Regions from separate parts of the Pseudarthrobacter cellobiosi genome, predicted to be linked through region 1. Evidence: predicted binding sites of a transcription regulator. Region 1 holds the regulator's gene; each other region holds the start of a gene.
What was found. Region 1 encodes LexA, which represses DNA repair genes until DNA is damaged. Its sites were predicted from a motif close to TCGAACANNTGTTCGA; they were not measured.

Region 1 (4,006 bases):
CAGCACGAGATGGCCAGGCAGGTGGCCAAGGCCATCGAAACCGGCGACCACCTCTTGGTTCAGGCCGGAACGGGGACCGGAAAGTCGCTGGCCTACCTCATTCCGCTCATTGCGCACTCGCTGGTGAGCAACAAACCCACCTTGGTGTCAACGGCCACGCTTGCGCTGCAGACCCAGATTGTGGGCCGCGACCTTCCCCGGCTGCTGAAGACCATCACCCCTGCCCTGGACCGCCCGGTCAAGGTGGCCCTGGTCAAGGGCCGCTCCAACTATGTCTGCCAGCACAAGCTCGAAGGCGGGTTCCCCTCCGAGGAACCCGCCGAGGGCCAGCTGTTCTCCCTCGGCGAAGACACCAGCGTCCCGCATTTCGCCGCCGCATTGGGCGGGCCCTCGTCCCAGCTGGGCAAGGAAGTGGTGCGCCTGCGCGAGTGGGCGGAGAAGACCACCACGGGCGACCGTGACGAACTCCTGCCCGGCGTTACTGACCGGGCCTGGCGGCAAGTTTCGGTGACGTCCATGGAATGCCTGGGGGCCCAAAAATGCCCCATGGCAGCCGAATGCTTCAGCGAACTGGCTCGCCACGACGCCGCCGAGGCCGACGTTGTGGTCACCAACCATGCCATGCTCGCTGTCAGCGCCTTTGAAGGCCTGGCAGTGCTTCCCGAATACGACGTTGTGGTGGTGGACGAGGCCCACGAACTGCAGGACCGGGTCACCGGTGCGGTATCGGGGCAACTCTCCGTGGCAATGGTCCACGCTGCGGCGTCGGGCGCTCGGAAACACACGGCCATCACTGTGGATGCCCTCAACGCAGCTGCCGCCAACCTGGAACTCGCCTTGGCCGGCGTGCCCAACGGGCTGCTCCCGAATGGCCTCAACGACGAACAGCTGGACTGCGTGGACCAGCTGCGTGAGGCCTGCCGCGCTGCCCTGTCCGACTCCAAGGGTGACGGCAGCCAAACGGCCGACGGCGGGCGGCAACTAGCGCGCTCACGCCTGATGCTGATCCTCGAACTGTGTGAACGGCTGATCGTGGCCCGGGAAAACCGTGAAGTAGTGTGGTTTTCCCGGGCAAGTTCCTTCGACCCGCAACAGGGCTATGCGCAGCCCGACGAGTCTGCGCCGGCCTTGATCAACATCGCGCCGCTCAGCGTTGCCGGCAAGCTCCGCGAAGGGCTGTTTGCCGGCCACACCGTGGTGCTGACCTCAGCGACGCTTGCCATCGGCTCAGCCTTTGAACCGGCCGCCGGCGGTTTGGGGCTGGTGGGGGAGGGCGCACCGAGCTGGACCGGGATAGACGTCGGGTCACCCTTTGACTATCCCAAACAGGGGATCCTCTACGTCGCGGGGCACCTCCCCAAGCCAGGCCGCGGGGCGTCGCCGGAGGCCCTCGATGAACTTGAGGCGCTGATCCGGGCGTCCGGCGGCGGCGCCCTGTGCCTGTTTTCGTCGCGGCGTGCCGCTGAGGAAGCCGCGGAGGCGATGCGTCCCCGGCTCGGCCTCAGCATTCTCTGCCAAGGCGACTCCACCATGACGGCACTGGTGAAGCAGTTCGCGGACGAGCCAGATACCTGCCTGTTCGGCACCATGTCCCTGTGGCAGGGTGTTGATGTTCCGGGCGGATCATGCCGGCTTGTGGTGATTGACCGCATTCCGTTCCCGCGGCCGGATGATCCGTTGATGACCGCACGGTCCCGCGCCGTTGCGCAGGCCGGCGGAAACGGCTTTATGGCGGTATCGGCGACCCACGCGGCCATCCGCCTGGCCCAGGGCGCGGGAAGGCTGATCCGTTCCACCGGAGACAAAGGCGTGGTGGCCGTGCTTGATTCCCGGCTTGCCACCGAGCGCTACGCCGGATTCCTCCGCGCCGCGCTGCCGCCGTTCTGGCCCACCACGGACCGGAAGACAGCGTTCGCAGCGCTGGAAAGGCTGGCCGGGAAAGGCGCCTGACTGAGCGCGGACCCTGCGCGGGTCCTACAAGCCAGAGCCCGTCCTAGCCAGCGCGTGAAGCGCCAGCTGGCATCCTATAGCGACCGCAGTACCGAGACGACCTTGCCCATGATCGTGGCGTGATCGCCCAGGATGGGCTCGTACTGGGTGTTCTGCGGCAACAGCCACGTGTGGCCATCGCGCTGGCGGAAGGTCTTGACGGTGGCTTCGTCGTCCAGCAGTGCCGCGACAATATCGCCGTTGGAGGCGTCTGCCTGCCGTCGGACCACTACCCAGTCGCCGTCGCAGATGGCAGCGTCCACCATGGAGTCGCCAGCCACGCGCAGCATAAAGAGCTCACCTTGGCCCACGAGCTGCCGAGGCAGGGGCATCACGTCTTCCACAACCTGATCAGCAAGGATGGGCCCGCCGGCCGCGATCCGGCCCACCAACGGCACCATCGCGGTGTCCATGGCAGAGGGAAGTTCGGTGACCGTCCCGCCGATGCCGTGCAGGACTGAGGGCTTGGTTGTCCCGTTCGCCTTAGGGGACCCGCCGTCAAGCGTCAACGGCATCAGGACTTCCATGGCGCGCGGACGCTTGGGGTCCCGGCGAAGGTATCCCAGCTTCTCCAGTTGCGAGAGCTGGTGGGTCACGCTCGACAAACTCGCCAGGCCCACGGTGTCACCGATTTCACGCATCGACGGCGGATAGCCGTTTTCATTCACCGAGCGCTGGATGGTTTCAAGGATCTTCTTTTGGCGGGCGGTGAGCCCCTTGGGAGTCCGTGGGGGTTGGCGGCGCTGCGGTGTCGCCTTGCCCTCGGCGGCTGGTGCTGCCATGTTCGCCAATGCCTTTCGGTTGCCCGGCTCCGCTCCGGCCGCTGGTGCCTGGAACGCCCCGGGGCTGGTGTCGGAGTTGATTGTCAGACCCTGCTGATCAACTACAGAGGTGGTTGTTCTTTCATCCAAACGTAGGCCAGCCACAGGGCTTTTTCAAACATTTGTTCTAGCGAGTCTCGACAATATTCGTTGATAAGTGCTAAAAATGAAGAAGCAAAGTTCGAACATGTGTTCTACTCGTTGCTTGCGGATTCGAATATTCGAATTTATGGACGGCTCAGGCCGGTACCGGCAAGTGGACGCGGAGGGCGCGCCGGGCAGCACAGTATGGTCCAGGAGGGCTCATTTCATGTCAGCTTTATCTGCTTCGCAGGACTCGCGTCCGCAGTTCATTTCCGTGCAGGACCTCACCTCGCGGCAGTGGTCCGCACCCGTTTCGACGTCGGGTTCGGCGCCAAGGCAGCGCAGGGAACCGTTGCCGCCGCTGCGCCTGACCCGCAGGGGCCGGATTGTCTTCATCGGCATCCCGCTGGTGATTCTTGCCGCAATCCTGCTTTCCCTGGCAGGTTTCCTCAACGCCCCGGCAAAGGCCGCCGATTCTGCCGCCGACCTGTCGCTAACGCCAACAGTCTCGGTCACGGTGCAGGCCGGCCAGTCACTCTGGGCCATCGCCAGTACCGTTGCGCCCGAGCGTGATCCCCGTGATGTCATCGCGGATATTGCCCAGTTGAACAACCTTTCCGCCGGCGGCGTTGTCCCCGGACAGCAGCTCTTCGTCCCCACCAGGTAAAGAGCCTGCGGGCTCGGGCGTGTGCCGCCGCAGGCCGTCACATTTTCCGGCCGTCTGCTTCGGACCTAAACTGTTCAGGTGAATGACCAGCTAGAGCGTCTGAACAGACTTCCCCTCCGGACCAACCTCCGCGGACTGACCCCGTACGGTGCCCCGCAGTTGGATGTACCTATCCTGCTGAACGTCAACGAAAACACCCATGGCGTCCCGGCGGACGTCCGGGCCGCGATCAGCGTGGCCGTGACGGAAGCCGCGGCGGGCCTCAACCGCTACCCGGACCGTGAGTTCACCGAACTCCGGGAAGCGCTGGCCGAATATCTCGGCCACGGTCTGGATGCCACCAACATCTGGGCGGCCAACGGGTCCAACGAGGTCCTCCAGCAGATTCTCCAGGCCTTCGGCGGACCCGGGCGGACGGCCCTGGGATTCCCGCCCACGTACTCCA
Region 2 (4,006 bases), on a different contig from region 1:
TCGATCACGGCGGTGGCTTCGGCGGCGGGCTTTTCCAGACCCTCCCCGAATTCACTGGTCCAGGCTGCGGTGCCGTCCGAGGTGCCCTGGCACAGGAAGATCTCGGTGGAGTCCGGGGCGGCGAAGCCCTGGAACACCTCCTCGTTGGCTTGGCTCTTGCGCGGGACCGCGGGGGCCTTAAGCTGCTGGGCGCGGGCGGCGGCAATCACCGGGGAGTCGACGTCGAACCCCAGGGCAGCGATAGCGGGAGCGCTGGTGGGCGACGCGTCCCCCGTTGAATCGTCCCCGTCCGCTGGTGCGGCCTCGTTGATGATCAGCCGGGCGTGCCCCATGGTCCAGAGCTGCACAGCCTTGGTGCGGTGCCGGCCGTTGAACTCGAAGCCCAGCTGGCCCAGGACCGTTTCCAGCCCCTTGGTGTCCGCGGCCCTGACTTCGGCGAAGTTGTAGCCAGCCGGCTCGGCCACCTGCGGGAGCGTGGCCAGTTCCATGGGATAACGACGGCGGCCGGGGGCCATAGGACCACCAGCAACAGTGCCAGCGGCACCAGTGCCGGTGCCGCCGTCGGAAGCATCATCCAGCCACTTGGCGCTCTGTTCCTCCAGCCAGATGAGCGAGCGCATGGCGTCGACGGCGGTGCGCTCCACGTCCGACTGGCGGAAGACGTCGTTGAAGATCTCCAGCGACACCGGGCCGCTGTACCCCGCCCGGACCACGTGGCCCATGAACTTGGCGAGCTCGAACTGGCCCTCGCCCGGGAAAACGCGGTAGTGCCGGCTCCAGGAGAGGACATCCATGGAGAGCTTGGGGGCGTCTGCCACCTGGACGAAGAAGATCTTGTCCGGGTTGAAGGCCTCGATGGGGGCGGTGTCCCAGGTGCGGGACAGGATGTGGAAGGAATCCAGGCAGGTGCCCAGGCTGGGGTGGTCCACGGCTTCCACGAGCTTGTGAGCGTGCTCGTAGTCGTTGACGTACTTGCCCCAGGCCAGGGCTTCGTAGGCAACCTTGACGCCGTGGTCCCCCGCCAGCGCCGCCAGTTTGTCGAGCTGTTCCACCCGGAGGTCGTCGCTGTCGATGCTGGCGGTGGCCACGTTGGAGCAGACCAGGATGGTGTCCATGCCCAGCCGCGCCATGAGCTTGAATTTGGCTTCGGCGCGCCGGAGGTTGGCGGCCAGGAGGTCGTCGGACACGCTGTCGAAGTCGCGGAACGGCTGGTAAAGATCCAGCGTGAGGCCAAGGTCGGCGGCCATCTTGCGGACGTCCTCGGGGGTGAGCGGCGACGTAACCAGGTCCTGCTCGAAGATTTCGATCCCGTCAAAGCCGGCGATGGCGCAGGCCTGCATCTTTTCCTTCAGGGTGCCGGAGAGGCAGACTGTGGCGATTCCGGTGCGCATCAGGCCGCCACCTCTTCCTTGGCTACGAGCTCCAGGAAATGGCTGCGCATGCGGTCCGCGTCGGCGTCCAGCCCGGTGAAAATCCGGAAGGAATCCGCCGCCTGCCCTACGGCCATGCGGCCGCCGTCCAGGACCTCGCAGCCCTTGGCGCGGGCTCCCAGGACCAGCTCCGTTTCGATGGGCCGGTAGACGATGTCCGCCACCCAGTGCCGCGTTTCCAGCAGGTCCAGGTCCAGCGGGACGCCCGGGTGGGCGGCCATGCCCACGGGCGTGCAGTGCACCAGACCGTCGGCCAGCGGCATCAGCTGCGGCAGCTCCACCGTCGTGCGAGCTGTGACGGTGCTGCCCGGGAAGAAGCCGGCCAGCTCTGCGGCGCGTGCCGCGCAGCGGGCGGGGTCCACGTCCACCAGGTCCAGCGCCTTCACGCCGGCGGTGAGCAGGGCGTAGGCGACGGCGGAACCGGCACCTCCCGCGCCAAGCTGGACGACGCGGTCCAGCCGTGCGCCCCGGAGGCCGGAGGCGAGCGCGGCGGCGAAGCCGGAGAAGTCGGTGTTGTGGCCGATGAAACGGCCATCCTCGATGACGACGGTGTTGACGGCGCCGAGCCTGAGGGCATCCGGCGAGACCTCATCCAGGTGCGCCAGCACAAGCTGCTTGCACGGATGGGTGATGTTCAGGCCGTTGAAGCCCAGGCTGCGGGCACTCTTGAGCAGGTCCCCCACGGCGTCGCCGGAAAGTCCGAGCTCCAGCAGGTCAATGGGGCGGTAGAGGTAGCGCAGGCCCTGCACATCGCCTTCGCGTTCGTGCATGGGGGGAGTGAGGGACGGCATAACGCCGTCGCCGACCAGTCCCACAAGGTAGGACTCAGTTCGATTGCTCATCCGGGCAGCTCCTTTGATACGGCACCCGGCGGGCGGCGGCGCTCAAGGCGTCCGCGGCGGTCGGGTGATAGGGATTACAGTACAACACTTGTTCACTTCTCGCACGCATGTTCTACATACGAACATCTTCGAGTTTTTACCGTTGCGGCAAGCGCGCGGCCAGCTCGGCCGCGGCGTCCTGCAGCAGGGGCACATGGGCCAGCAAGGCTTCGATGCTGAGGCGGAACACGGGAACGGCGGTGGCCAGGGAGGCGAAGGCGTGACCCTGCGAATTGAGCAGCGGCACGGCCACGGCGCGCATGCCGCTCTCGTTCTCCTCGTCCATCACGGCATACCCCTGCCGGCGCACCTTCTCGATTTCGGCGCGGAAAGCGGCACGGTCAGTGATGGTGTGTTCGGTGAGGGGTTCCAGCTCGAGCTCCTCAATCAACGCTTCACGCTCCGCATCCTCGGCAAAAGCCACCAGCGCCTTGCCCACGGCTGTAGCATGCAGGGCGCCCAGATGCCCGGGATCGCTGGTGACACGGAAGGTCTGCGATCCGTCCACCTTGTTGACGGTGAGGTGATGGTGGCCGTCGCGGACGCTGAGGATGGTAGCCTCCCCCGTCTGCTCGGTCACGCGGCGCAGGACCGGCAGTGCCGTGCCGGCAAATCCGTGATGGTTGGAGACCCGCTGTCCCAGCTGGAAGATCCGCAGGCCCAGGTGGTAGCGGCGGCCGTCCGGCTCATAGTCCACAAATCCGTCCCGCGTCAGGGATCCCAGCAGGCGGTAGGTGGTGCTGAAGGGGAGGTCGGCGCGGCGCGAGATCTCCGCGGCGCTGGCGCCACGCGGCTCGTCACCCAGGAGGACCAGCAGGCCCAGGGCCTTGCCCACCATGTCCGTACGGTCACCCTTGGGCGTCTTTGGCTCAGCGGCGACGTCATTGGGCGCTGTGGTTTGATTCACACTCATAGGTCGATATTGCCACATCGTGGCAACTATTTCTAGATGGTGATTATTTTCTTGACAAGTGACTGCGCTCACAGCCATCATTGCTATATCGCACAAGTAGCTCCCACCATGTGGCTACTCGTCCGGGTCTTTCAACGGACTCCAGCCGCACCGCACCAAGCCTCCACTCAGGCAGCTGCGGCTGCGACCCTCCAGATCCATCCGCGACAATGTCGTCACATCTAAGGAACTCCATGAGCCAGACACTTCCGTCCGCCGGGCCGGGCACTGTTGCCCCGGCAGGGACGCCAAAGAAAGCAGCCCTCGCCAGCTTCCTGGGCAGCGCCGTCGAATACTACGACTTCTTCATCTTCGGTTCCGCGGCCGCCCTGATCTTCCCTACGGTGTTCTTCCCGGACGCCGGGGCCAACGCGGCCGTTATGTCCTTCGCCACTTTCGGCTTTGCCTACGTGGCGCGGCCCTTCGGCGCCGTCATCCTGGGCCACTTCGGTGACCGCGTGGGCAGGCGGAAGGTCCTCATGTTCACGTTGCTGCTGATGGGTGCCTCGACGTTCCTGATCGGCTGCCTCCCCGACTTCAACACCGTGGGCTGGTGGGCTCCGGCCCTGCTGGTGCTGGCCCGGCTGTGCCAGGGCCTCTCCGCCGCAGGTGAGCAGGCCGGCGCCTCGTCCATGACACTGGAACACGCACCGGACAACCGCCGCGCCTTCTTCACCTCCTGGACCCTCACCGGCACCCAGGGCGGACAGATCCTCGCCGCGCTGGTCTTCATCCCCGTACTG
Region 3 (4,006 bases), on a different contig from region 1:
CGATGGCGTGATCATCCAGACGGTGAAGTAGTTGTGCGCGATTTTCAGTTCCAGGGCGTGCCGGAACAGGGACGCCACGGTGGGGTGGATCTGGCCTCCTGGGAGGAACTGGAATCCCGGGCAATACGTGTCCTCGCGGATGAAGACCCGGACGATCTGCCGCATCACCGGGTCAGGGTCTTCCATGAGCTCGGCGAGCCGGCGCCGGACCTGCTCCACGGTGGGCAGGGTGAACTCGGCCCTGATGGACTCCCAGACCTCCGCGGACACGGGTCTGCCGATGATGGGGGAGGGCATCAGTTGCCGTCGTCGATGGACTCGAGCAGCCACTGCGTGGCGAGGGGTTGACGGCGCAGCGTGAACGTTCTCAGCGCAGCGTCGGTGCCGGGGATCCGGGCCTGGACGCGCCAGTATTCGACGCTGACCAGGTCGCCGCTGCCTTTGGCTGCGGTGCGGCGGGTGTCCCACCAGGCGTCCCGTCCGTACCAGTGCTGGGAATCCGTGGCGGGGTCGACCAGCCAGATCCGTCCGTCGTGACGGATGGCCAAGGGGTTACCTGACGGGTCGAGCCGGACCTGGACGTCGGTGGTCTGGGTGGGGGCTTCGTGGGTGATGGTCATGATTTCGTTCTTTCGTGATGCTGACTTGCCGGTGCGGTCGTGCGGGTGGGGTTAGGCGGCCTTGACGAGGGGGAGTTCGTCCCAGTGGGTGGTGTAGCGGGGGGAGAGCATGTCCCGTTTCATGGCCCAGTCCGGTCCGCCGCGGATGCCGGCGTGGCCGAGGCCGATGGAGCCGCGGCCGTAGCGGCGGGTGACGTCTTCGAGGAGGGTTCCGACGTGGCGTTCCTCGTGCGGGTTCTCGAACAGGGCAAGGGGTGCCTGGTTGCCGGTGCGGCGGAGGTCGGTGACCATGATCCCGGCACGGGCGTATCTGACACCCTCGTTGATGTAGGGGAGGAGGGCGTGGGCGGCCTTGGTCAGGATCACCGGGTCCGCGGTGGGCATCGGCAGCGGGATGCAGACGGAGGGGTAGGAGGTGTCTTTGGGGTTGAAGTGTGAGGTGCCGGCGAACGCGGTGAGGACTTTGGCCTGCAGACCGTGTTTGGCCAGCCGGGCGGAGGCCTGCTGCCCGTACACACTCATAACCTGCCGGATCCCGGCGGCGGTGGTGATGGGGGCGGCGAAGGAGCGGGAGAAGATCAGCTGGTCCCTCCCGATCCGTTCTTCCTCCATCGGGATGCAGGGTGTGCCCTGCAGTTCCAGGACGGTGCGCATCATGACCACGGAGAACCGGTCCCGGATCATGACCGGATCCGCCCGGGACAAATCCAGAATCGAAAAAATACCCATCACGTTCAGGCGTTTGGTCAGCCGGGTCGCGACGCCCCAGATCTCCACCACAGACAGGCGCCCCATCAGGGAATCCCGCTCAGCGGCTGGGACGGAGTCCCAGTGGCAGACCCCGCCGAAGCCGGGGTTGTTCTTGGCCCACTTGTTCGCCAGCTTCGCCAGGGTCTTGGTGCCGGCGATCCCGACGCAGACGGGCACGCCGACGTTCCGCCGGACAGCCGTCTTCATGGCCCGGCCGAGCGTGAGGAGTTCGTCGGGGGTTCCCTTGACGCCGAGGAAGGCCTCATCGATGCTGTAGACCTCCAACCAGGCCGAGTACCGGCCCAGGAGCTCCATCACGCGGGCGCTGATGTCCCCGTAGAGCTCGTAGTTGCTGGAGAGCGCGACGAGTCCCCATTCCTTGGCCCGGGGTGCGATCTTGAACCACGGTTCGCCCATGGGGATGCCCAGGGCCTTGGCCTCAGGGGAGCGAGTGACGGCGCAGCCATCGTTATTGGACAGCACAATCACGGGCCGGCCCTCCAGAGACGGGTCGAAGGCCCGCTCCGCGGACGCGTAGAAGCAGTTCACGTCCACGTGCGCGATCTGCTGCATCCTCCGCATCACAGCCGGCCTAGACATGGTGAAGGCACCTGGTGGCCACGCCCCAAATGACCAGGTCCGAGAGCGCCGGTACCCGTATGTCCGCGTAGGCGGGATTCTCTGCCTGTAGCACCACGCCGGTTGGCGTGATGCGCAGCCGCTTGATGGTCAGTTCCCCGTCCAGGACCGCGACGACCACACACCCGTCACGCGGCTCCAGCGCCCGGTTCACGATCAGTTCATCGCCGTCGCTGATCCCGGCGCCTTCCATCGAGTCCCCGGACACCCTCACCACATACGTGCTGGTGATGTCCTTGATCAGGTGCACGTTCAGGTCAATCCGGCCGTCAAAATAGTCCTGCGCCGGCGACGGGAATCCAGCAGCCACCGGCACCGGTGAGATCAGCACCGACAACAAAGACACGCCCGCATCTATCACGCGGGGACCGACAATAACGCCCACAACACACCCTTATTCGAATATATGTTCGATTTATTTCAGTGTACTCGTGAGGACGGACATTCGTTCGACTTTGCGCACGCTCAAGCAGTGAGAAAGCGGAAGTACGGTCCGCAGTGGGCGCCACGGACGGCTCCTGCGAATCCGACCCGGCCGTGAGGTCCTCGTGCGAGCAGTGATAGGAAGCGAACGGGGCAGCCGCTTGATCCGGCGATCGAGTCGATGCCGGCGATAGCGACCATTTGGGGATGTTCGCCGTAGGCTCGCCTGCAGGGATCCGGGCTGTTCGGCGGCACCCCAGCATGGAGTTCCTCAGCAGGGCCGTGTCCGTCATTCAGGACCGATGGCCATCTTGGCTTACTGCACGAGCCTTCAACGACCCCGTTAGCGGTCAAAAGCAGGCCGTGAGCCCACCTTCCGTCGCGGCATGCCAGCTTGGTGCTGATACAAGGCTTTCGGCCGTTGCCTGGTAACTTAGGAACAGATATTTGCGAGATTGACTTTGAAAGCAGCGCCCATGATTCCGATAGTTGACCTCTTTGCCGGACCCGGCGGCCTGAACGAAGGGTTCTCTAGCGTCGGCGAGCAGGACGGGCGCCCAGTCTTCACAACAGTCGCATCCTTTGAGATGAACAAGTACGCTCACGGAACGCTGCTTCTTCGGACTGCCTACCGAATAATGAAACGGGGGGCAGGAGTACCTTCGGCTTACTACAGGTACATCCAGGGGGAGTTGCCCTGGGAGGATTTTTCGACGGATCCCGTAGTCAGCGATGCGCTGGCCCGCGCGAGGAGTGAAGTCCACCTCGTCGAGTTGGGTGAAGATAACCGGACATTGGTAGACGGGACCATCCGAAACGCCTTGGCGGAGTCCTTGGATTCTCCGACAGATGACTGGGTACTCATCGGGGGCCCTCCATGTCAGGCTTACTCCTTGGCCGGACGCTCTAGGCGGAAACACGACGAAGAGTTTGAGAACGATCACAAGCATTTCCTCTACAAGGAATACCTTCACATCATCGAAAAATTCCGTCCGACCGTTTTTGTGATGGAAAACGTCAAAGGCCTACTTTCCTCAACGAACAAAGGCGACCAGACTTTCGATCTCATCATGAGTGATCTTTCCGAGCCATCGCCGGGAGTCGAATATGAGGTTCGTTCGCTTGTTGTCGATGAGCCCGTTGGTCAACTGAACCCAAGGGATTTCGTCATCCACGCAGAGGATTATGGGATCCCGCAGAAGCGCCATCGGGTCATACTTCTGGGGATCCGTGCTGATGCGTTGGAGCGGACGTCACGAGTCTTCTTGGAACCTAAGGACCAGGTAACCGTAAGCGACGCGATCAGTGACCTCCCATCTCTTCGTTCAACGATCTCTCCCGCTCGAGAAGACAGCCCGCTGGCGTGGACAATATTGACGCACGAAGTCACTGCCATTCTCGGCCGTGGATTCGTCGCCGAACCAGCGCTAGTCAAACCAACGAAGTTGATCCCGGGTGGACCGTTCCTAGGCAATTACGTTGCGCCGGCGCCGGAGTCCGCGTATCAGAAGTGGATACTGGATCCGCAAGTGGGCGGTGTAACGCTTCATCACACCAGGTCGCATATGTCAGAA

Region 2: NG701_RS03505 (shikimate dehydrogenase) is a predicted target of LexA. The motif match lies at 2,372-2,387, and genes of this name have one in related genera.
Region 3: NG701_RS05215 (LexA family protein) is a predicted target of LexA. The motif match lies at 2,408-2,423, and genes of this name have one in related genera.

What each region holds. Positions count from the first base shown of each region.
Region 1 is NZ_JAMXBK010000018.1:44,626-48,631, reverse strand. Features, by position in the region: gene NG701_RS03945 (ATP-dependent DNA helicase) at 1-1,950, shown strand, start outside; gene lexA (transcriptional repressor LexA) at 2,025-2,771, opposite strand; gene NG701_RS03935 (LysM peptidoglycan-binding domain-containing protein) at 3,121-3,561, shown strand; gene NG701_RS03930 (histidinol-phosphate transaminase) at 3,640-4,006, shown strand, end outside.
Region 2 is NZ_JAMXBK010000017.1:125,022-129,027, forward strand. Features, by position in the region: gene NG701_RS03500 (bifunctional sugar phosphate isomerase/epimerase/4-hydroxyphenylpyruvate dioxygenase family protein) at 1-1,391, opposite strand, end outside; gene NG701_RS03505 (shikimate dehydrogenase) at 1,391-2,272, opposite strand; gene NG701_RS03510 (IclR family transcriptional regulator) at 2,409-3,224, opposite strand; gene NG701_RS03515 (MFS transporter) at 3,458-4,006, shown strand, end outside.
Region 3 is NZ_JAMXBK010000019.1:100,601-104,606, forward strand. Features, by position in the region: gene NG701_RS05200 (hypothetical protein) at 1-297, opposite strand, end outside; gene NG701_RS05205 (hypothetical protein) at 297-620, opposite strand; gene NG701_RS05210 (Y-family DNA polymerase) at 672-1,970, opposite strand; gene NG701_RS05215 (LexA family protein) at 1,963-2,394, opposite strand; gene NG701_RS05220 (DNA cytosine methyltransferase) at 2,909-4,006, shown strand, end outside.